DNA from 3 places in the Dongia sp. genome. Region 1 is predicted to be linked to each of the others. Evidence: riboswitches for the same ligand, from Rfam matches in the RefSeq annotation. Region 1 holds a riboswitch; each other region holds the start of a gene.
What was found. A riboswitch is a leader RNA that binds a small molecule or an ion and turns the genes downstream of it on or off. The one in region 1 is predicted to bind cobalamin.
Positions count from the first base shown of each region.

Region 2: linked by a shared signal. The riboswitch ahead of ACH2CY_RS05850 (CbtB-domain containing protein) and the one ahead of cobG (precorrin-3B synthase) in region 1 are both predicted to bind cobalamin.
Region 3: linked by a shared signal. The riboswitch ahead of cobU (bifunctional adenosylcobinamide kinase/adenosylcobinamide-phosphate guanylyltransferase) and the one ahead of cobG (precorrin-3B synthase) in region 1 are both predicted to bind cobalamin.

Region 1 is NZ_JAYRKD010000009.1:56,383-63,405, forward strand. Features, by position in the region: gene ACH2CY_RS11490 (dipeptidase) at 83-1,084, opposite strand; gene ACH2CY_RS11495 (Dabb family protein) at 1,095-1,385, opposite strand; gene ACH2CY_RS11500 (VWA domain-containing protein) at 1,408-3,459, opposite strand; gene ACH2CY_RS11505 (LuxR C-terminal-related transcriptional regulator) at 3,740-4,831, shown strand; cobalamin riboswitch at 4,871-5,094, shown strand; gene cobG (precorrin-3B synthase) at 5,192-6,346, shown strand; gene ACH2CY_RS11515 (precorrin-8X methylmutase) at 6,347-6,976, shown strand; gene ACH2CY_RS11520 (precorrin-2 C(20)-methyltransferase) at 6,978-7,023, shown strand, end outside.
Region 2 is NZ_JAYRKD010000004.1:193,760-200,782, reverse strand. Features, by position in the region: gene ACH2CY_RS05865 (hypothetical protein) at 1-207, opposite strand, end outside; gene ACH2CY_RS05860 (DUF1289 domain-containing protein) at 204-1,127, opposite strand; cobalamin riboswitch at 1,194-1,416, shown strand; gene ACH2CY_RS05855 (hypothetical protein) at 1,448-1,741, shown strand; cobalamin riboswitch at 1,808-2,025, shown strand; gene ACH2CY_RS05850 (CbtB-domain containing protein) at 2,067-2,261, shown strand; gene ACH2CY_RS05845 (CbtA family protein) at 2,274-3,023, shown strand; gene mobB (molybdopterin-guanine dinucleotide biosynthesis protein B) at 3,057-3,560, opposite strand; gene pgsA (CDP-diacylglycerol--glycerol-3-phosphate 3-phosphatidyltransferase) at 3,557-4,129, opposite strand; gene uvrC (excinuclease ABC subunit UvrC) at 4,240-6,312, opposite strand; gene folB (dihydroneopterin aldolase) at 6,759-7,023, opposite strand, start outside.
Region 3 is NZ_JAYRKD010000016.1:90,501-97,523, forward strand. Features, by position in the region: gene cobN (cobaltochelatase subunit CobN) at 1-2,219, opposite strand, end outside; gene cobW (cobalamin biosynthesis protein CobW) at 2,346-3,377, opposite strand; gene cobU (bifunctional adenosylcobinamide kinase/adenosylcobinamide-phosphate guanylyltransferase) at 3,391-3,921, opposite strand; cobalamin riboswitch at 4,002-4,197, opposite strand; gene arsC (arsenate reductase (glutaredoxin)) at 4,241-4,585, opposite strand; gene moaD (molybdopterin converting factor subunit 1) at 4,619-4,870, shown strand; gene ACH2CY_RS16785 (molybdenum cofactor biosynthesis protein MoaE) at 4,875-5,336, shown strand; gene ACH2CY_RS16790 (TerC family protein) at 5,417-6,181, shown strand; gene ACH2CY_RS16795 (branched-chain amino acid aminotransferase) at 6,329-7,023, opposite strand, start outside.

The sequences.
Region 1 (7,023 bases):
ATGCCGGATGCGCCGGCAAGATCGGCAATCTTACGGCGACGCCGTGCGGATGGCCACAGCTTCGCGGAACGCTGCCGACCCGCTAGTTTCGCCGGTTTTCCGCCGCGCGCATCACCCGCAGGAAGTTCCCGCCCAGCACCTTGGCGACGTCGTCCCTCTTATAACCATGATCGAGCATCAGGCCGACCAGCTCCGCGACCTGCTCGGGCTGGGCATGGGCGGGGTAGGGCTGTTCCTCATCGCCGGCCTGCGGCCAGAGATCGCGGTCGCGCTGGATCCAGTCCCAGATCGCCTGCACGTCGCGCACATAGTCGAGGCCGATCCCGGCATGGTCGATGCCGGCGAGGTTCACGATATGCTCGAGATGCCGGAACATCGTTTCGCTCTTGGCATGGATATCGCCGAGGAACTCGTTGACCCCGTTGATGCCGATCAGCCCGCCGGAGCGCGCGCAGGCCTTGATCTGGTCGTCCTTGATGTTGCGGTAATGCGGCACCACGGCATCGCAGTTGGAATGCGAGAAGATGAACGGCCGCTCGCAGACCTCCATCGCGTCCATCGTGGTGCGGTAGCCGGTATGCGAGCCATCGACCAGCATGCCGACCCGGTTCATTTCCTTGACCAGGTTGATGCCGTATTTGCTGAGGCCTGCATCGGTGCGCTCGACGCAGCCGTCGCCGACCAGGTTCTTCAGGTTATAGGCGAGCAAGGCGTGCCGCACGCCGAGATCGTAGTAGCTCTGCACCAGCTCGATGTCGCCGTCGAAGGGCTCGGTGCCCTGGAAATGGAAGCCCAAAGCCAGCCGGCCTTGCCGCTTTGCTGCCAGGATCTCGTCCGCGCTCGCGGCGAAGACGAGGCCGGGCCGCGAAGCGATATGCGCCTTCACCTTGGCGATATGGCGCATCGTCTCCGCGAGAGAGTTCTTCGGCATGCTGACGGTCAGCGAGACGAAATCGAATCCGGCCGAGTGGAACTTCGGCAGGGTGACGTCCTGGTCGATCATATAGGGCTCGAACCAGGGTAGGGTCATGTCGCAGACCACAGCCGCGTCGAGGACCGCGGCGACTTCTTCCGCACGCGCCATCGGATGACCCCTAGAGCCGCGTGTAGTCGATCTCCAGGAAGTCGGTCACTTCCTTCTTCCAGCGGTCGCGCACGAAGGCGACGTGGTCGGGATGCTGGTCGTAAGTGTCGTAGCCGGCCTGGTCGTCGAACTCCATCGAGAAGCCGAACTGGTAGTCGTTCTTGCGGCTCACCTGTTTCAGCTGCTCGAACTTCCGCACCGTCGGGATCTTGGCGAGGATCATCGCGTCGGCCAGGAACTTCTTCTCCTCCGCCGAGCCCTGGGCATGCTTCAAGCTGAAGACGACGGTGTGCCGGATCATTGGTGATTCCCCTGGGATCTTGTTACTTCAACCGGAACTCATAGGCAGCGATATAGCCACCGCCCCAGTCGCTCTTCAAGATCACCTTCAGGTATTTCGCCGTCACCGGGGCGAAGGTGAACCTCTGATAGGGCGACTGCATCAGCTTGATGTTCTGGGTGGTGAAGGTGCCGATCGAGCGGAAGCTGCCGGCCGGTCCCTCGTCGCCGACCTGAAGCTCGAACTCCTTCACGTTGTAGGGGATCTGCTCCGGGATCAGCATCTCGAAGTTGCTGAAGGTCGCTGGCGCGCCATCCTTGAACTGCCAGACGCCCTCGCCGTCATAGGTGACGACGCGCTCCTCGCTGCCGTCGGTGAGCTTGGCCCATTCGTCATTCGGCGCCGCCAGGATCGTGCCGCCGTTGGCCGGCGCCAGCAGATCGACGCCGCTCGCGCCGGCACTCGCCGCCTGGGTCTCGCCGCCGGCATCGGCCGGCGCGGCACCGCCCGGCACGGCGACCTGCTGGCCGGGCATCTGTCCGACCAGCGGGGCGGCCGCAGGCGCCATCGCGCCGTAGAGCCGCAGGTCATAGGCCGCGATATAGCCGCCCCCCCAATCGGACCTGAAGGCCACTTTCAGATACTTCGCGGTGACCGGCGCGAAGGTGAAGGCCTGGTAGGGCGCCTGCATGAACTTGATGTTCTCGGTCGTGAAGCTGCCGATCGGGCGGAAGCTGCCCGCGGGTCCTTCGTCGCCGGCCGAGAGCTCGAACTCCTTCACGTTGTAGGGGAGGGTCTCGGCGATCAGCATCTCGAAACGGTCGAAGGTCGCCGCACCGCCGTCCTTGAAGCCGAACACGCCCTCGCCGTCATAGGTAACCGCGCGATCGGGGCTGCCGTCGTTCAGCTTCGCCCATTCGTCGTTCGGCGCGGAGAGCAGGGCGCCGCCATTCTGCGGCGAAAGCAGGTCGATGCCCTGCGCAGGAGCAGGTTGCGGCGCCGGCGCGGCGCTCTCGTCTACTTTGCCATGGGCGCGTAGTTCATAGGCCGCGATATAGCCGCCGCCCCAATCGGTGTTGAACGCGATCTTGAGGAAGCGGCCGGTCACCGGCGGGAAGCTGAAGCGCTGATAGGGATCCTGCATCAGCTTGATGTTCTGCGTGGTGAAGGTGCCGACCGAGGTAAAGGCGCCGGTCGGGCTCTCGTCGCCGACGAAGACCTCGAAATCCTTCACGTTGTATCCGCTCTTTTCCGGGATCAGCAGGTCCACGCCGGTGATGGTGGCCGGTTTGCCGTCCTTGAAGCCCCAGACGCCGATCCCGGCATAGGTGACGGCGCGTTCGTCGTCCTTGCCGTCGTTCAGCTTCTGCCATTCGTCGTTGTTGGCGGCGATCAGCTGGCCGCCGTTCCTCTGCGCCAGGATGTCGTCGTCCGGCGCTTTGGGCTTGGCGGCGGCCTTGGCGACGGTGGCGAGCGCCGTGGTCAGCGCGGCGGCGTTCTTCGCGTCATAGTAAGTACCGCCGGTCTCGGTCGCGACGCATTCGATCAGCTTGCGCTGCTCCGGCTTCAAAGTAAATCCGACCACATTGACCTTGAGATCCAGTCCCGCCGCCTTGATCGCCGACGCGGCGGCGCAAGGATCGCCTTTGCATTCCTCGATCCCGTCGGTCACCAGGATGATGGCGTTCTCCTGGCCCTTGAAGGCGAGGAAGGATTTCGCCGCCATCTCCAGCGAGGCCGCGATCGGCGTCTCGCCCTTCGGCGTCAGTTCCTGGATCCGCCCGGCGATGCTGCCGGCATCCTCGGCGCCGATCGGCGCGACCAGTTCCATGTCCTTGCAGTCCTTGGCCTTGCGATGGCCATAGGCGAGCAGGCCGAGCCGCACTTCCGGCGGCATCGTGGCCAGGGTCTCGGCCAGCACGCGCTTGGCCGCGGTCATGCGGGACTCACCTTCGACCGCCTTCTTCATCGAGCCGGAGGCATCGACGATCAGCATTACGTTCCGGGTCGTGCCGTCATCTTCGGCGCGTGCGGGGAAACTGCCGAGCAAAAGCACCAGCGCCAGAACCGCCAGCGACCTGAAGCCAGTTTTCATTGTCCCGCTCACCCGTTGACGCGCCCCCGACTGCGCGGCGCGACTATAACATGGCGTGGCGCATTGTCTGGCCTCGAACCGGATAACCGCTTCGCGCCCAATCTCCGATTCCGATCCTTGTGACGATCGCAAGAAGATGAAACCGAAGCACACCTGGGTGCGATGGTTAACGCGACCAAAAGTGTCGCCGTGATCCCGCAATTAGGGCACGATGGCGGGGTCGGGGCGCGGTCCCCCCTATGGCAGGGTGCGGCCGCAGGTTGATTACCAGAGGCGCAAGATGCGCACGATGCTTTCGTTGGATGGCATCCGGGCGAGCGTCGACGACCTGGTCTCTGCGGCGATTCTCGCGGATGGCTGGGAAGAAGCGCTGGTGCATTTCGCTATGGCGGCGGGTGCACGCGACGCCGTGCTGATGCGGAATGAAGCGCGCAAGATGGTCACGGCGATCGTGACCCCGGAATGCGCGCGCGCGGTCGCGGATTTCGCCGCCGGCCGCACGCCACCGAACTCGCGCTATCAGCGGATCGGTACGCATTATGTCGGCTTCCGCATCGATCAGGACGACTATTCCGCCGAAGAGCTGGCGCGCGACCCGTTCTACCAGGAGTTCCTGCGTCCGAACGGCGTGTTCTGGCATGCCAACACGGTGCTGGCGCCCGGGCCGGACGAATATATCGAGCTGAGCCTGAAGCGCCGCGTCGAGCATGGGCCTTTCCAGCCGGCGGAGCGCGCGATGCTCGACAGCGTGCTGCCGGAGCTCCATGCCGTTGCCCGCATCGCCAAGGGCGTGCTCGACGCCGAGGCGCGTGGCATGGCCGGGATGCTCGGCCGGCGCGGCGGCGCGATCGTCGAGCTGGATTCCTGGGGGCGCGTGCTGCCCGGCCAATCGGCCGGCGAGGTCGATCCGGCCTCGCCGCTGCGCATCCTGCGCCGTCGGCTGGTGGCGGGAGATCGGGTGTCGCAGCTCGCGGTCGACCGCGCGGTGGCCAGTGCGGTCTCCCGGCCCGGACGGCTGGGGGTCGCGGCGCTGACCAATATCGAGGGCCGGCGCTACCTGCTGCAGGTCCATCCGGTGCCGGGCCGGGCGCGCGATGTCTTCGCCTCGGCCACGGCCTTGGCGCTGCTGGTCGAGCGCGACCGCGATCCGGCGGCACTGCGGCCCGATCTCACCTGGATCCGCAATGCCTATGGTCTCACCGAGCGGGAGGCGCATGTCGCGGCCTTGCTGGCCGAAGGCCTCGACATCGAGGCGATCGCCGCGCGGCTGAAGATCCAGCCCAGCACCGCCCGCAGCTATCTGAAGGACGCCCTGCAGAAGACCGGCGCCACACGCCAGGCCGAGCTCGTCGCGCTGCTCGCCCACGTTTGAGCTGCGGCGCTGCCAGCGCTTGACAAGGTGACCGGCCGAGCCTCAGTTACGGGCGCTGGTTCCTGTCCCGATCGATTGAAAGGGGCAGGTGAAAAGGGAATGCGACAGGCGCCGCTTCGGCGCCGAAGCGCAGCCGCCCCCGCGACCGTGACCGGAGAGGTCCGCCACTGCCACTGGCCGTTCGGCCGGGAAGGCGGCGGGACCGACGAGCCAAGGCTCGAAATCCGCAAGCCGGGAGACCTGCCAGCGCATGATGTCACGGGCGAACGGGGTTTTTCGCGGCCGGCTTAGGACGATGCCTTGCGCATCCCCGGCCGCCCCCTTCCGCCGAACAAGAAAGGCGTCTCGACCGGAAGGGCGATGAACGATCCGCGGATATATGGTTGGTGTCCCGGCGCGCTGCGGCCCATGCAATCCGGCGACGGCTTGGTCGTGCGGCTGCGCCCGCCGCTCGGGCGCCTGACCGGCGAGCAGGCGCGGCGGATCGCGTCCCTCGCCGCCGCGCATGGCAACGGCCAGATCGATCTCTCGTCCCGCGCCAACCTGCAGCTCCGCGGCGTCACGCCGGAGACCCATCGCCCCTTGGTCGAAGCGCTGCAGGCGCTCGACTTGGTCGATCTCTCGGTGGAAGCGGAGGCGCGGCGCAACCTCGTGGTGACGCCGTTCTGGGAAGCGGATGACGACAGCGCCGCGATCACCCGGGCTTTGACGACGCGCTTTGCGGCCGATGATGCGCCGACTCTCCCCGGCAAGTTCGGTTTCGCGGTCGATTGCGGGCCGCGCCCGCTGCTGGCCGGCACCTCCGCGGATATTCGCATCGAGCGCGGCCGCGAGGGCCTGATCTGCCGCGCCGACTCAATCACCTCCGGTTGCCCCGTCACCCGCGACACGGCCGCCGAGACCGCTTTGGCCTTTGCGCGCTGGTTCCTGGACAGCGGCGGCGTGCAGGAGCAGCGCGGCCGCATGGCCCGTCATCTCTCGGCCGGGGCCGCGCTGCCCGCGGCGTGGCGGCAAGACCCGGCGGCCGAACCGGCGCCGCGTCCCGGACCCGGGCTCTGCGCGCAGGGCGCGCTGGTGGCAATCGAGTTCGGGCGGATCGACGCGGAGACGCTCGCCGCCCTGGCCGCGATCGGGCCGCTGCGGCTGACGCCCTGGCGGATGCTGCTGATCGAAGGCGCCGCTGCGCTTCCCGATCTCCCCGGCCTGATCCGCGACGCCGGCGACCCGCGCCTCCTGCTGGAGGCTTGCACCGGTGCGCCGACCTGCCTGCAGGGCCTCGCCGAGACCCGGCCGCTGGCCCGGGCGCTGGCGCCGTTCCTGCCGGAAGGGGCGCGCCTGCATGTCTCCGGCTGCGCCAAGGGCTGCGCCTGTTCCGGCGCTGTCGACCTGACACTTGTCGCAACCGGTCCAGATCGGTTCGACCTGATCCGCTACGGTCGCCCCGGCGATCCCCCCGAACGCCGGGACCTGACACCGGACGACCTCCTGAAGCTGCCTGGAATCCTGCGAGCCTGAATGCCCTACGCCTACGAAAAAGACGGAGCGAAGATCTACGCCCAGAGCTTCGCCACCATCCGCGCCGAAGCCGACCTCGCACGCTTCTCGAAGGACGAGGAGCCCGTGGTGGTGCGGATGATCCACGCCGCCGGGCTGGTGGGGCTGGAGCGCGATGTCGCGTTCACGCCCGGCATGGCGGCGACGGCCCGGGCGGCGCTCGCCGCCGGCGCGCCGATCCTCTGCGACGCGCGGATGATCTCGGAAGGCATCACCCGCGCGCGGCTGCCTTCCGACAACGCGGTGATCTGCACCTTGCAGGACCCGCGCGTGCCGGACCTCGCACGCGACATGGGCAACACGCGCTCGGCGGCGGCGCTGGAACTCTGGCGCCCGCATCTCCAGGGCGCGCTGGTCGCGATCGGCAACGCGCCGACCGCGCTGTTTCATCTCTTGAACATGCTGGAAGACCCGGCTTGCCCGCGGCCGGCGGCGATCATCGGCTGCCCCGTCGGATTCGTCGGCGCGGCGGAGTCGAAAGCGGCGCTGATGTCCGCAAACGTCGTGCCGGCGCTGGTGGTGCAGGGGCGGCTGGGCGGCTCGGCGATCACCGTCGCCGCCGTCAACGCCCTCGCCAGCTGGAAGGAATAGAATGGGCAAGGTGATCTGCGTCGGCCTCGGCCCCGGCGATCCGGAAT
Region 2 (7,023 bases), on a different contig from region 1:
GCAGAGCTGGCACTTCTGCGGATGGTCGGACGGCGCCGCCGGCGCCTGGTCGCCTTGCGACCTGCCCGGCCCACAGAGATGGGCGTCGAGCTCGGCCTGCAGCGGATCGGCCGCGACCGCGAAGGCGGGGATGAGCGCGCCCAGCAGCAGTGCATAGGCCGCGAGCAGGCCGATGCCGAAACGATGCCGCCGCACCCGTCCGATCATGGGCGGCAAGCCTCGTATTCCGGCGGGTTGCGCGGATAGAAGGTGGCGCAGAGCGCATAGGCCTCCGGCAGGTCGACATCCGTCGGGGTCGCGCGCTGCAGGGCGAGGTGTCCCGGCAGGAGGTGGGTGTGCGGCCCGTCCGGCGACTTGCCGCCGGGTGGCGGGATCGGCGTCGCGACCTCGATGCGGCCGAGCGGGCTTTCGACCACGCGGGTCGGGTTCGACTCCAGCAGCAGCTTGCCGCAGCGTTGCAGCACTGCATCGAGCGGCAGACCGACGGCGGCGTTCAGCGCGGCATCGAGCGCCGGCGACGCGCTGCGCAGCAGGAAGCGCATATGGTCGCGGCCGAGGCCGAGATCGAAGAGATTCTCGCCGCGATGCGCGGGCTGGATTGCCGCCGTATCCGGGCCGCAGGCGGTCAGCAGCAAGCTCGGCGCCGACAGGATGCGCGGGCGCGGGATGACGATGAAGATCGCCCGCACCCCGCCCGCGGCATCGGGATCGCGCCATTGCAACGCGCGGAGATCGGGGCGCGGCGTGAAGCGCAGCGCCCCGCGCGCGGTGACGGCGCGCAGCTCGGGCTCGACCGAAACCTCGGCCGGCTCGCCGGCGCCGAACGTGAACTCTGCGGAGGCGCCATGGCAGCCGGCCACCCAGGTGCCGCTGCGCCGGAGCAGCGTGTCGGCGATGAGGCCGGCGACTTCGTCCGGCAACCAGGGCAAGCGCGTGACGGCGATGCCGAGTTGATCGATGCGCGGCGGCAGCGCCGCCCAGATCGCGCGCTTGCGGTCATCGCCCGCCTTCGACCATTCGGAGATCTCGGCCGACGAACGCGCACAGCCGAGGCAATAGCCGCTGACGTCGTCAACTTTGCAGATGCCGGTGCAGGGCGAGCCGATCGGGCGAACCTCGATGTTCATGGTGCGGCAGACTAGCGCCTGATCCGCCTGCGATCGAGTCGCATCTTGACCGGCAAGCTGCGTCTCTCTACCAAGAACGCCGATGGTTCCTCGCCGCAGCAATGGGGCGGGGATAATAGGGAACACGGTGCGATGCCGTGGCTGCCCCCGCAACTGTAAGCGGTTCGTCGAACATCCATGCGGCCCAGCGTTCAAGACCTGGGCCGCGGCCACTGAGAAAGCCTCTCGGGAAGGTGGATGCCGACAACAACCGCGAGCCAGGAGACCTGCCATCACCCATGCAACTCTTCTTGCCGGCGGGGCGTCCGGAGAAAGAAAACATGTTCCGGCCATCTTCCCTCGAGCGTTCCGTCGACCGCCTGGCGGCGCTCTTCACCCTGTCCACCAAGAGCAACGGCGAGCTGCGCCTCGAGGTCTTGCGCTGGGTGCTCGACCTGCCGCCGGAGATCGACCCGGCGCTGGCCGCGCAGGCCCTGATCGGCCGGCAAGCGCGCGGCCAAAGCGCGCCGCTCTGCGATTTCGCCCAAGCGATCCTCGCGGAGCTGGGGCGTTCGGACCGCGCCCGGCTCGCCGCGATCCCGCAGGCCCGGCGCCGCCATGCGGCGCTAACGTGACCGAATGAGTCGCTGTCGCGCCAAGTTCCGGCCCTCGCGCCGGATTGACGCTTTGCCGGCCGAATCCTTATAATTCCCGGCGATGGTGCCCCGACGGATGAAGTCCAGGGGCTTAAAAGGGAACACGGTGCGGACGACCCAAAAGGGGCCAATGCCGTGGCTGCCCCCGCAACTGTCAGCGGCGAGCCGAGCGTCACTTATGACCACTGGAGGAAACTTCGGGAAGGTCGGCGCAAGGCGGAGACCCGCGAGTCAGGAAACCTGCCATCGGGAGTGAGACCTGCAACCGCGCGACGGGGATGTCGCGCCAGATAGGAGACTTTCGATGACTTCCGCCACCACCCAGACCCGCATCAACACCGCCACGATCAGCACCACCCGGTCGAAGACCCTGATCGCCGCCAGCATGGCCGCCTTCCTCGGCGCCTTCATGATCTGGGGCGTCGGCATCTCGCATATCGCGGCGGCCCATAACGCGGCCCACGACACCCGCCACTCCAACGGCTTCCCCTGCCACTAAGGGGCTAGTCACATGCAGATGTTTCGGCGGCTGTTCATCGCAGCCGCGAGCGCCGGGCTATTATCCGGGCTCTTCGTCACGCTGGTGCACAACGTGACGACAGTCCCCATCATTCTTCAGGCCGAGGTGTTCGAGAGGGCCGCCGAGGAACAATCCGCCGCTGCCGATGCCGCAGCGACGGAGGAAGGGCACGACCATGACGCCGCGGGTCAATCGGCCGAGGGTCATGCGCATGACGGCGAAGCCTGGGAGCCGCAGGACGGGTTCGAGCGCACTGCCTTCACCGCCCTGGCCGATCTGCTGACCGGCATCGGCTTCGCCCTGCTGTTGCTCGCCGTCTATGCGGTCTCCGGACGGGCGATCGATTGGCGCCAGGGCGTCTATTGGGGTCTCGGCGGCTTCGTGGTCTTCATCCTGGCCCCCAGCATCGGCCTGCCCCCGGAGTTGCCCGGCAGCGCCGTCGCGGATCTCACCGCCCGGCAGATCTGGTGGGTCGCGACCGTGGCGCTGACCGCCGGCGGGCTCGGCCTGCTGTTCTATGTCCGGGAACCTAAGCCGCTCTGGGTCGTGGTCGCGTTGGCCATGATCGTGGTGCCCCATGCGATCGGCGCACCGCAGCCGGCGGAATACGCCGCCGCGGCGCCGGAAGCCCTGCAGCACCGCTTCGTCGCGGCCACGATGATCGCGCAACTGCTGTTCTGGGCCGCGCTCGGGCTGCTCAGCGGATATTGCTACAAGCGGTTCGTCGCGCCGGCCGTTTGATCGATTGTAGGCCCCGGCACGTCGTGTCGGGGCTTACGCCTTCCCGAAACCGCAATGCCGCATCACGAAATCGGCGATCGCGCCGATATCGTTGAGGTCGATGACCGGCAGCTTCGTCTCCGGCTTCGGCCCGTCGACCAGCACGGCGACGATGTTCGGGTCCTCGACGGCCAGCAGCGGCTTGCCGTTGGCCTCACGGTAGATCTCCAGCTTGTCGTGACCTTCGCGCTTGAAGCCTTCGACCAGCAGCAGATCGACGTCGCTCATATGCCGCATCAGCTCCTGAGACGTCGGCTCCGGGCTGCCGCGATGCTCATGCATCAACGCCCAGCGGTTGCCGGAAGCGACCAGCACCTCGGTGGCGCCGGCCTCGCGGTGGACATAGGAGTCCTTGCCGGGCGTATCGACGTCGAAGGCGTGGTGCGCGTGCTTCATGGTGGAGACCGTGATGCCGCGGCGAATGAGCTCGGGGATCAGCTTGGCGAGCAGGGTGGTCTTGCCGGCCCCGCTCCAGCCGGCCAGGCCCAAGACCTTCACTTCTTCGCGTCCGCGCGGTCGTCTTCGGCCATATGCTTGATGCCGACCCGGAAATAGTCGTAGCCGGTGACCAGGGTCAGCGCCGCGGCCAGCCACATCAAGCCTTCGCCGACCAGCTGGACCGGCCAGCCCGGCATGACGTCGCCGACGATCAGGAAGCCGACCGCCACCATCTGCATCGTGGTCTTCCACTTGGCCAGCATCGAGACCGGCAGGCGGACCTTCAGCTCGGCCAGGTATTCGCGCAGGCCGGAGACCAGGATCTCGCGGCAGAGGATGATCAGCGCCGGCAGGACCACCCAGCCGGAGATCTGGCCATGGGCGGTCATCGACATCAGGATCGCCGCCACCACCAGCTTGTCGGCGATCGGGTCGAGGAAGCGGCCCAAGGCCGAGACCTGGTCCATCCGCCGGGCGATATAGCCGTCGAAGAAATCGGTGATGCAGGCGACCGCATAGAGGATGAAGGCGATCCAGCGCAGCCACGGCTGGTCGAAGAACAGCAGGGCCGCGATCAGCGGGATCGCGGCAATCCGCGACAGGGTGAGGATATTGGCGATGTTGGTCATGACGTTTGGCGCACGTCTTCTTCGCTGTTCCGGGGAAAAAATAGCAGGTCGAATCCGGCCTGTCATAGTCACGAATCGGGGCTGAAATGCGGCGAATCAGCCTCCCTCACTCAGCCACCGTGGAAGTGATCGTAGATCTTCTTCGCCACCGCCTCGGAAACCCCCGGCACCGCCGAGAGATCCGACAGCCCGGCCTGGGACACCGCCCGGGCCGAGCCGAAATGCAGCAGCAGCGCCTTCTTCCGCTTGGCGCCGATCCCCGGCACGTCGTCCAGGATTGAATGCCGGATCTCCTTGGAGCGCTTGGCCCGGTGCGCGCCGATCACGAAACGGTGCGCCTCGTCGCGCAGCCGCTGCAGGAAGTAGAGCACCGGGCTCTTGGGGTCGAGGCTGAACGGCTCGCGGCCCGGCATGAAGAAGCGCTCGCGTCCGGCATTGCGGTCCGGCCCCTTGGCGATCGAGGCCACGCAGACATCGGCGATGCCGAGATCGGCCATGACCTGCATCACGGTGTTGAGCTGGCCCTGGCCGCCGTCGATCAGCACCAGGTCCGGCCAGAGGCCCTTGTCGCGATCCGGATCCTCCTTCAGCGCGCGGTTGAAGCGGCGGGTCAGCACCTGCCGCATCATCGCGTAGTCATCGCCGGCGGTAACCGGGGGCCGAGCCGGATCGATGGTCGCAATCGCCTGCTCCAGCGAGGCATTGGGCTCGACCTCGAAGCGCGGCATCGGCGCTTCCGCAAGCCCTTCGGGACTCTGGGGGCCATCGGGCATCTCCGGCGTCTCCTCCTCCGCTTCCTCCTCCTTCCGCGTCACGTCGCGGATCGAGTATTTGCGGTACTGGTTCTTCATGAAGCCTTCCGGCCCGGCCACGATCATCGCGCCATAGGGATTGGTGCCGGAGATATGGCTGTTGTCGTAGACCTCGATCCGCTTCGGCGGCTGCTCCATCTTGAACAACTCGGCCAGCGCCGCCAGCAGCCGGGTCTGCGAGGCCGACTCCGCCATCCGCCGGGTCAGCGCGTCCTTCGCGTTCAGCAGCGCGTGATCCAAGGCCTTGCGCTTGTCGCCGCGCTGCGGCGCCAGGATCTCGACCTTGCGATTGGCGCGCAGAGACAGCGCCTCGGTCAGCAGCGCGGCTTCCGCCGGCATCTCGTTGACCAGGATCAGCTTCGGCGGCGTCTTGTTCTCATAGAACTGGCCCATGAAGGCCGCCAGGATGTCCTTCACCTCGGCCTGACGGTCATGGGCCGGGAAATAGGCGCGGCTGCCGTAGTTGCTGTTGTTGCGGAAGAAGAACACCTGCACGCAGCTATGGCCGGACTCTTCCTGGTGCGCGGCGATGATGTCGGCTTCTTCCACATTCTCCAGGTTGATGTCCTGGCGGCTCTGGATCGCGGCCAGGGCCTGGATGCGGTCGCGGAGCCGCGCCGCCTTCTCGAACTCCAGCGCATCGGAGGCCTGCTGCATCTCGGCGGACATCCGCAGCTTCACCGCATCGCTCTTGCCGGTGAGGAATGAATGCGCCTCCTGCACCAGCCCATGGTAATCGGCCTCGGTGATGCGTCCGACGCAAGGGGCCGAGCAGCGCTTGATTTGGAACTGCAGGCAGGGCCGGGTGCGCGCGGCGAAGATCGAATCCGAGCAGGGCCGCAGCAGGAAGGCGCGCTGCAACGCGACGATGGTGCGATTGACCGCGCCGGCGGAAGCGAAGGGCCCGAAATATTCGCCCGGCCGGTTGCGTGCGCCACGATGCTTCGCAAGTTGTGGCGCCGGATGATCGCCGGTGATCAAGATATAGGGGAAGCTCTTGTCGTCGCGCAGCAGCACGTTGTAGCGCGGCATGTAGCGCTTGATCAGATTCGCTTCCAGCAGCAGCGCTTCCACCTCGGTGTGGGTGGTGACGAATTCCATCGACGCCGTTTCGGAGATCATCCGCTGGATGCGATTGCCCTGACGGTAGGGCTGCGTGTAGGCGGTGACGCGTTTCTTCAGGTCGCGCGCCTTGCCGACATAGAGAACGTCGCCTTTCGCATTCATCATGCGATAGACGCCGGGGCTGTTCGGCAGGGTTTTGACCTTCTCGCGGATCACGCCGGCGCCCTGCGCCAGCCGGCCGCGCTCGGCGCGCGGCGCTTCCGTTGAATCTTCAGGCGTTTCCGTGTCGGTCCAATCGTCGCTCATGCTGTTCGGGATATAAGCTGTTCCAGAGCATTATTCTGGCGGCAGCAAAGCCGCGCGTCGTTTTCCGGACTTTTACGCCGCGACTCTGGTCTTAACCAGGACGGATATCCCCTGTTTCTGTGGATAAGTCTGTCGGTAATCTCCGGCCGGTTTGACGGCGATCAGAGCTTCCGGCAGCCTCCCGGAAATGCATAGAAAACGGGCAGAAATGCCAAGATATTGATCTATATGATCTTATTCAGCCCGCCCTGAAATATCGTGGTCATAAAGCGGACTCCACTCTTGACTCCCGGGGGCGTTTGAGACTCCCGCCGCCATGTGAACAACTTGGCTCAGGATTCTCCGATTAGGGGCCTGATACGATTAATTTTTCGCTGTCACGGCACTGTCGCGGTTTGGGCTCTTGCGCGTCGCAAAAACGGGGACCGCAGCGCATCAAGGCCGTGTCACCGGGAGTTGCGGACCCTTTCGATCTCCACGCCGACGCTGTCGGCCTCGGGGAAGACGTCGAGCTTCTCGATCCGCACTTTTGCAGATTGCACACGCCGGTCGACGAGGCAGGCTTGCGCGATCCTGTCGGCCAAGGTTTCAACCAGGTTGATATGGCCCTCGTCGACGATGGCGCGCACCTGCTCGACGAGATCGGCGTAGTTCACGACGTTGTTGAGCTCGTCCTTGATCGCCGGGTGTTCGGTGGCAACCAGCTCGAGA
Region 3 (7,023 bases), on a different contig from region 1:
CAGCGATCGCCCAGCTTCGCATCGAGCGGGTCGAAGTCGAGGCCGAGATCGGCGGCCAGTGCCCGCAGCAGCGAGGCGTCGCCGTTGACGCCGGTCCTGCGCGGCAGCCGGGTGAGCGCCACCAGCAGGTCGGCGAGCTGCGTATCCTTCGGCGACTCACCGAAGATGTGCAGCCCGTCGCGGATCTGCAGCTCTTTCAATTCGCAGAGATGGTTGTCGAGCTTGATCAGCGCCGCCTCGGTATCGTCCTCGCGGGCGATGCCGCAATCCGCGGCGAGGCCGCTCGCCTGCGCGAGATCGACGATCGTGCCCTTCAGCACCGCGCAGCGCCGAGGATCGACCTGGCTCGCTTCGTAATATTCGTCGACCAGGGTCTCGAGTTCGCTCAGCGGGCCGTAGCTCTCCGCGCGGGTCAGCGGCGGCGTCAGGTGGTCGATGATGACGGCGCTGCTGCGGCGCTTGGCTTGGGTGCCCTCGCCGGGATCATTCACGATGAAGGGATAGATCAGCGGCACCGGACCCATCACCGCTTCCGGATAGCAGGCGGCGGAAAGCGCCAGCGATTTGCCCGGCAGCCATTCCAGATTGCCGTGCTTGCCCATGTTGACGATGGCATCGACCTCCGCCACGTCCCGCAAATAGGCGTAGAAGGCGAAATAGGCATGCGGCGGCACGAGATCGGGATCGTGATAGCTGGAGACCGGATCGATCCCATAGCCGCGGGCCGGCTGGATCCCGATCAAGGTCGCGCCGAAGCCCTGTAGCGGCAGCGCGAAATGGCCATCGACGCAATGCGGATCGCTCTCCGGTTGGCCCCAGCGCGCGATCACCGCATGGCGGATCACCGCGGGCAGGGTCGCGAAGAATTCCCGGTAGTCGGCGACCGAGAGCCGGGCCGATGCCGCCTGCCGGTCGAGCAGGCGGTTGATCAGGGCGTCGCCGTCGGCCGGGATATCGGCAATCGCATAGCCGGCGCTGCGCATCGCGCGCAGCAGGTTGACGGTGCCGGCCGGCGTGTCGAGGCCGACGCCGTTGCCGATCCGGCCGTCGCGGTTCGGGTAATTGGCCAGCACCACGGCGATGGTGCGCTCGCCCGCCGCTTTCTTGCGCAAGCGGATCCAGCGTTCGGCGAGATCGACGACGAAAGCGATGCGATCCGGAACCGGCTCCGGCGCCACGATGTTGCACTGGGTCGCGGCGTCGTAGCGCGCCGCCGCCTTGAACGAGATCGCGCGCGTCAGGATGCGGCCGTCGAGCTCCGGCAAGGCCGCCTGCATGGCGAGGTCGCGCGGCGAGAGACCGCGGGTGTTCTGCTCCCAATCCGCGGCGCTGCCGCTGGAGAGCACGACCTGCAGCACCGGGCAGTCGGCGACGTCGAAAGGCGTCGCAAAATCCCCGCCCGGCTGCGAGACCGCGAAGCCGGTCGCGTTCAGCACCAGGTCGGGCTTGGCTTCCGCGAACAGCGCGGCGAGGAGATCCGCCGCGACGGCGTCCTTCAGGCTGTTGACGAAGACCGGCAGGACGTTGATGTCACGCCGGTCCAGTTCCGCGATCAGCGCGTCGATCGGCTTCAAGGTGCCGGCCTGCATCAGCGCGCGGTAGAAGACGATCGCCGCAGCCGGCCGGCCGGTGCGCCAATGCCACCTGAGATCGGCGAGATTGGTGACGGTTTCACCCCGCCAATAGAGCCCGGCCTTCAGCAGCGGCCGCGGCTCCAGCCATTCGGCATCGCCGCCGATCAGGCTCGCGGCATGCAGCAAGGCCTGCTGCGCGTTCTCGATTCCGCCCTCGGTGCAATAGCGCCAGAGCCGATGCGCGTTTTCGGGCGGCAGCGTGGTGAAATCGGCAAGCTCGGGATCCGGCTGGTCGTCGCCCGGCAGTACCGCCAGCGGAATATTGTTGGCGCGGCAGGTCGCGGAGATCTCCTCCAGCCCATAGGGCCAGTAGCGCCGCCCGCCGATCAGCCGCACAACGACGAGCTTCGCCTGCGCGATGATGTCCTCGACATAGGCGTCGACCGAGAGGTGGTGCTGGAGCATGAGCAGATTGGCGAGCCGGAGACTCGGCTTCGGCTCCGGCAGCGCGGCATGGGCCGCGGCGAGACAGGCGAGCTCGGTATCCGCGGCGGACAGGATGACGATCTCGCCCGGCGTCTGGCCGAGGTCGATCGCATTTGTTCCGTCGCTGATTTCACCGGGCTTCGCGGCGAGAAGATGCATTACGCACCCCCACCTCGGCCCTCCCCCGATTCGGGGGAGGGAGAAGAAAGGACTCGCTCTAGTCCGCTCCCCCGAATGGGGGGAGGGCTAGGGTGGGGGTGCGAAAGGCCGGCGCAGTGCAAAGTTTCAGCCCTTGACCGCCGCTTCGATCGCCGCGCGGTCGAGGCCTTTGAGGCCGATGACCACGAGCCGGCCCTTGCGTGCCTCGTCGGAACCCCAGGCGCGGTCGTAGTAATGCTGGATGCGGCCGCCGACGCCCTGCAGCACCAGGCGCATGTCGCGGCCGGCCACGTCGAGGAAACCTTTGACGCGCAGAATGTCATGGGTCGCGATCGCCGGCTTCAGGCGCGCCAGCAATTCCTCCGGGGCTTTGAGCACCGGCATGTCGATCTGGAAGCTCTCGAACTCGTCATGATCATGGTCCTCGCCTTCGAGCTCGTGATGCGAGAAGCGGGTGTCGAGGTCGTCTTCCGCCGCGGCACCGAGACCCAGCAGCACCTCGGGATCGATCGCGCCGAAGCTGGAGAGGACCAGCTTGGCCTTGCGCTTCATCTCGCGGTCGATCACGTCCTTGGCGGCGGTGCGGTCGTCCGGCGACATCTGGTCGTTCTTGTTGAGGATGATGAGATCGGCGCTGTTGATCTGGTCCTCGAACAGTTCCGCCAGCGGGCTCTCATGATCGAAGGACTCGTCGGCCGCGCGCTGTGCCGCGACCGCTTCCGGATTGTCGGCAAAGCGGCCGGCCGCCGCGGCCGGGCCGTCCACCACCGCGATCACGCCGTCGACCGTCACCCGCGTCCGGACTTCCGGCCAGTTGAAGGCGCGGATCAGCGGCTTCGGCAAAGCGAGGCCGGAGGTCTCGATCACGATATGCTCCGGCGGCTGCGGCCGGTCGAGCAAGGCGGTGATGGTCGGCAGGAAGTCGTCGGCGACGGTGCAGCAGATGCAGCCGTTGGCCAGCTCGACGATATTCTCTTCCGGGCAATCCTCGATGCCGCAGCCTTTCACAATCTCGCCATCGACCCCGAGCTCGCCGAACTCGTTGATGATCAGCGCGATGCGGCGCCCGCGCGCGTTGCGCAGCAGATTCTGGATGAGACTCGTCTTTCCGGCGCCGAGGAAGCCGGTCACGATGGTTGCGGGGATCTTCGTCGTCATAGAACTTCTCTTCTCACTTCAATTTCATCGGAAGTCCGGCGGTCACGAACACCACGTGATCCGCCTTCTCCGCCAGGCGTTGATGCAGGATGCCGGCGAGGTCGCGGAACCGCCGGGCCAGCGCATTGTCCGGGACGATCCCCTGGCCGACCTCGTTCGAGACGAAAACCACCGGCCCGCCGAACTGCCCGAGCGCGGCGACCAGGCCGGCGATCTCGGCCTCGACGTCCCGCGCCTGCCCCAGGAGATTGCCGAGCCAGAGCGTCAGGCAATCCACCAGGACCGCCGCTCCCTGTTCCGTTTCGGCCTTCAAGGCGCCGGCGAGATCGAGGGGTTCCTCGACGGTCCTCCAATCCGAATCGCGGCGCTCGCGATGAGTCTTCACCCGCGCCGCCATCTCGTCGTCAAGCACCTCGGCGGTGGCGAGATAGGTGCGGCGGCCGGGATGGCGATCGACCAGGGCTTCGGCATAGCGGCTTTTCCCTGAGCGCGCGCCGCCCAGGACCAGGCTTACCGGCGGCAAGGGCGTGATCACGCCGGACATGCCCAGGGACAGCTTGGGTGCAGGGGCAGAAGATGGAGACTTCGACAAGGTGTTGCGCTCCTCCCGCCGAGGCGCCGACCGTTATAAAGAGCGTTCGCCGAGGTCTCCTGGCTCGACCGCCGGATCCCGCGCCTTCCCGGCCCAGTATACGGCCAGTGGTTTCCATCGGGTCCGTTGCCCGGACGCACTACGCCCGGGCCTGGTCCTACAGTTGCGGGGGCAGCGCCGGCATCGGACCGGCTTCCCTCCCTGCGAACGGCCGGAAACTAGCAGGAAGCCCGGGGCGGTGCAGCAAAATCCGCCGAGAAGGTTAACGGGCTCAAACCGTCTCCCAGACCCGCTCCGGCGGCCGGGCGACGACCGCGCCCTTGGGCCCGACCACGATCGGGCGCTCGATCAGGACCGGGGTTTTGGCCATGGCCTTGATCAGGGCTTCGTCGCTGGTCTTGTCGGTCAGCTTCAACGCCTCGAAGGCCTCGCCTTTCTTGCGCAGGATGTCGCGCGGCCCGACTTTCAGCTTCTTCAGCAGGGATTTGATTCCCGCCTCGTCCAGGGGGGTCTTCAGGTATTCGACCACCTTGGGTTCGTGGCCCTTTTCCTTCAGCCAGCCCAGCACCTTCTTGGAAGTGCTGCAATTCGGGTTATGGTAGATGGTGACGGCCATGGACCTTCCTCGCGCCCTTATTAAGTAGAGATCATGAAGCTGCTTTATTTCGCCTGGCTCCGCCAGAAGATCGGCAAGGCCGAAGAAACCCTCGACGTTCCCGCCCACGTGAAAGAGGTCGGGCAGCTGCTCGACTGGCTGGAAAGCCTCGGCCCCAATTACGCGACCGCGCTCAAGGAGCGCAAGGCGGTGAAGGTCGCGGTCAACCAGGACTATGTCGGCCTGACGCATCCGGTGAAGGCCGGCGACGAGGTCGCGCTGTTCCCGCCGGTGACCGGCGGCTGAAGTCGTGACCGTCCGGGTCCAGACGCAGGATTTCGACATCGGCGCCGAGCTCGAGAAGCTCGCCGCCGGGAATCACCAGGTCGGCGGCGTCGCGAGCTTCATCGGCCTGGTGCGAGACATCGCGCCCGAAGGCTCGGGTGCCGCGTCCTCGATGACCTTGGAGCATTACCCCGGCATGACCGAGAAGCGTCTCGCCGAGATCGAGGCCGAGGCGCAGCGTCGCTGGCCCTTGTCAGCAACGCTGATCATCCACCGCTACGGCCGGCTGGAGCCGGGCGACCGGATCGTGCTGGTCGCGACCGCCTCCAGCCACCGCGAAGCGGCGCTGGAATCCTGCGCCTTCCTGATCGACTGGCTGAAGACCGAGGCGCCGTTCTGGAAGCTGGAAGACGGCCCCGAAGGCGCCCGCTGGGTCGAGGCCAAGACCAGCGACGACGCCCGCAAGGCGGCCTGGCTAAGGAAGTAGCCGGCTCCCAGCTTGAAATCTTCCTGACAAACCGCCAATTCTCCATTTCCTGAAACGGCCGACCGGGGCGACCGCTTCCCATGTCCGACTACATGCTCCTTTTGACGGATCCTGCCGTCATCCTCAGTTTCGTCACGCTGGCGGCGCTTGAGATCGTCCTCGGCATCGACAATCTGCTGTTCGTGCAGATCGTCGCCGGCCGCGTTTCGCCGGATAAGCAGCGGCTCGCCCGGCGCCTCGGGCTGGCCTTGGCCCTGCTGACGCGGCTCGCGCTTCTGGCCTCGATTTCCTGGGTGGCCGGACTGAAGGAGCCGATATTGACCGTCGACTGGTTCGGGCCGGAGCACGCCTACGACCTCTCCTGGCGCGACATCATCCTGCTGGGCGGCGGACTGTTCCTACTGGCCAAGTCGACCACCGAGATCCATCACAACATCGATGTCGCGCACGAGGAAGAAGGGACGAAGAAGACCTATCTGACCCTCGCTTCCGCCGTGGTGCAGATCGCGATTCTCGACATCGTCTTCTCGCTGGACAGCGTCATCACCGCGGTCGGCATGTCGGATCATCTGGAGGTGATGGTTGCCGCGGTCGTGACGGCGATGATCGTGATGATCGCGGCGGCGAATGCGGTCGGCGATTTCGTGGACAAGCATCCTTCGGTGAAGATGCTCTGCCTCGCCTTCCTGCTGCTGATCGGCGTGGCGCTGCTGGGCGAAGGCCTGCACTTCCAAATCCCGAAGGGCTACCTCTACTTCGCCATCGCCTTCTCGGCGGGCGTCGAGGGCCTCAACCTCTGGGCCCGCGCGCGCAAAGAGGCGGCAAAGAAGAAGGCCGCGGCATAGCCCGAGTCCGCTGCATAAGCGGATATTCGCACCCCCACCCTAACCCTCCCCCGATTCGGGGGAGGGGATTGCAGCGAGACTGTGATCTTCTCCCTCCCCCGAATCGGGGGAGGGCCGGGGTGGGGGTACGCGACTTCGCCCGCGTTGCTACGCCGCCGCGCTGTTCTCGTGCGCGCGGACTTCCTTCAGGTAGTCCTCGCGCAGCTGCCGCGTCACCGGGCCGACCTTGAACTTGTAGTCGCCGACCTGGCCCACGGGTGTCACTTCCGCCGCGGTGCCGACCAGGAAGACCTCGTCGGTCTTCGCGAGCTCGTCCGGCATGATCGCGCGCTCGACCACTTTGAGCTGGCGGCGGCGGGCGAGATCCATGACGGTCTGCCGGGTGATGCCGTTCAGGAAGCAGTCCGGCGTCGGCGTGTGAACTTCGCCGTTCTGCACCAGGAAGACGTTGGCGCCGGTGGCTTCGGCAAGCTGGCCGCGATAGTCGATCATCATCGCGTCCTGATAGCCTTCCGCTTCGGCCTCATGCTTCGAGATCGTGCAGATCATGTACAAGCCCGCAGCTTTCGAGGCGGTCGGCGCGGTGTTCGGCGCCGGGCGCTGATACTTCGCCCACTTCACGCGGATGCCCTTCTCCAGCAGCTCCGGCGAGAAATAGGCCGGCCATTGCCACATCGCAATCGCGCAATGAATCGTGTTCTGCTGCGCGGCGACGCCCATCATCTCGCTGCCGCGCCAGGCCAGCGGCCGGACGTAGCAATCGACCAGGCCGGCGCGACGGATCAGTTCTTCCTTCGCCGCGACCAGCTCCTGCACCGCATAGGGAATCTTGAAGCCCAGGA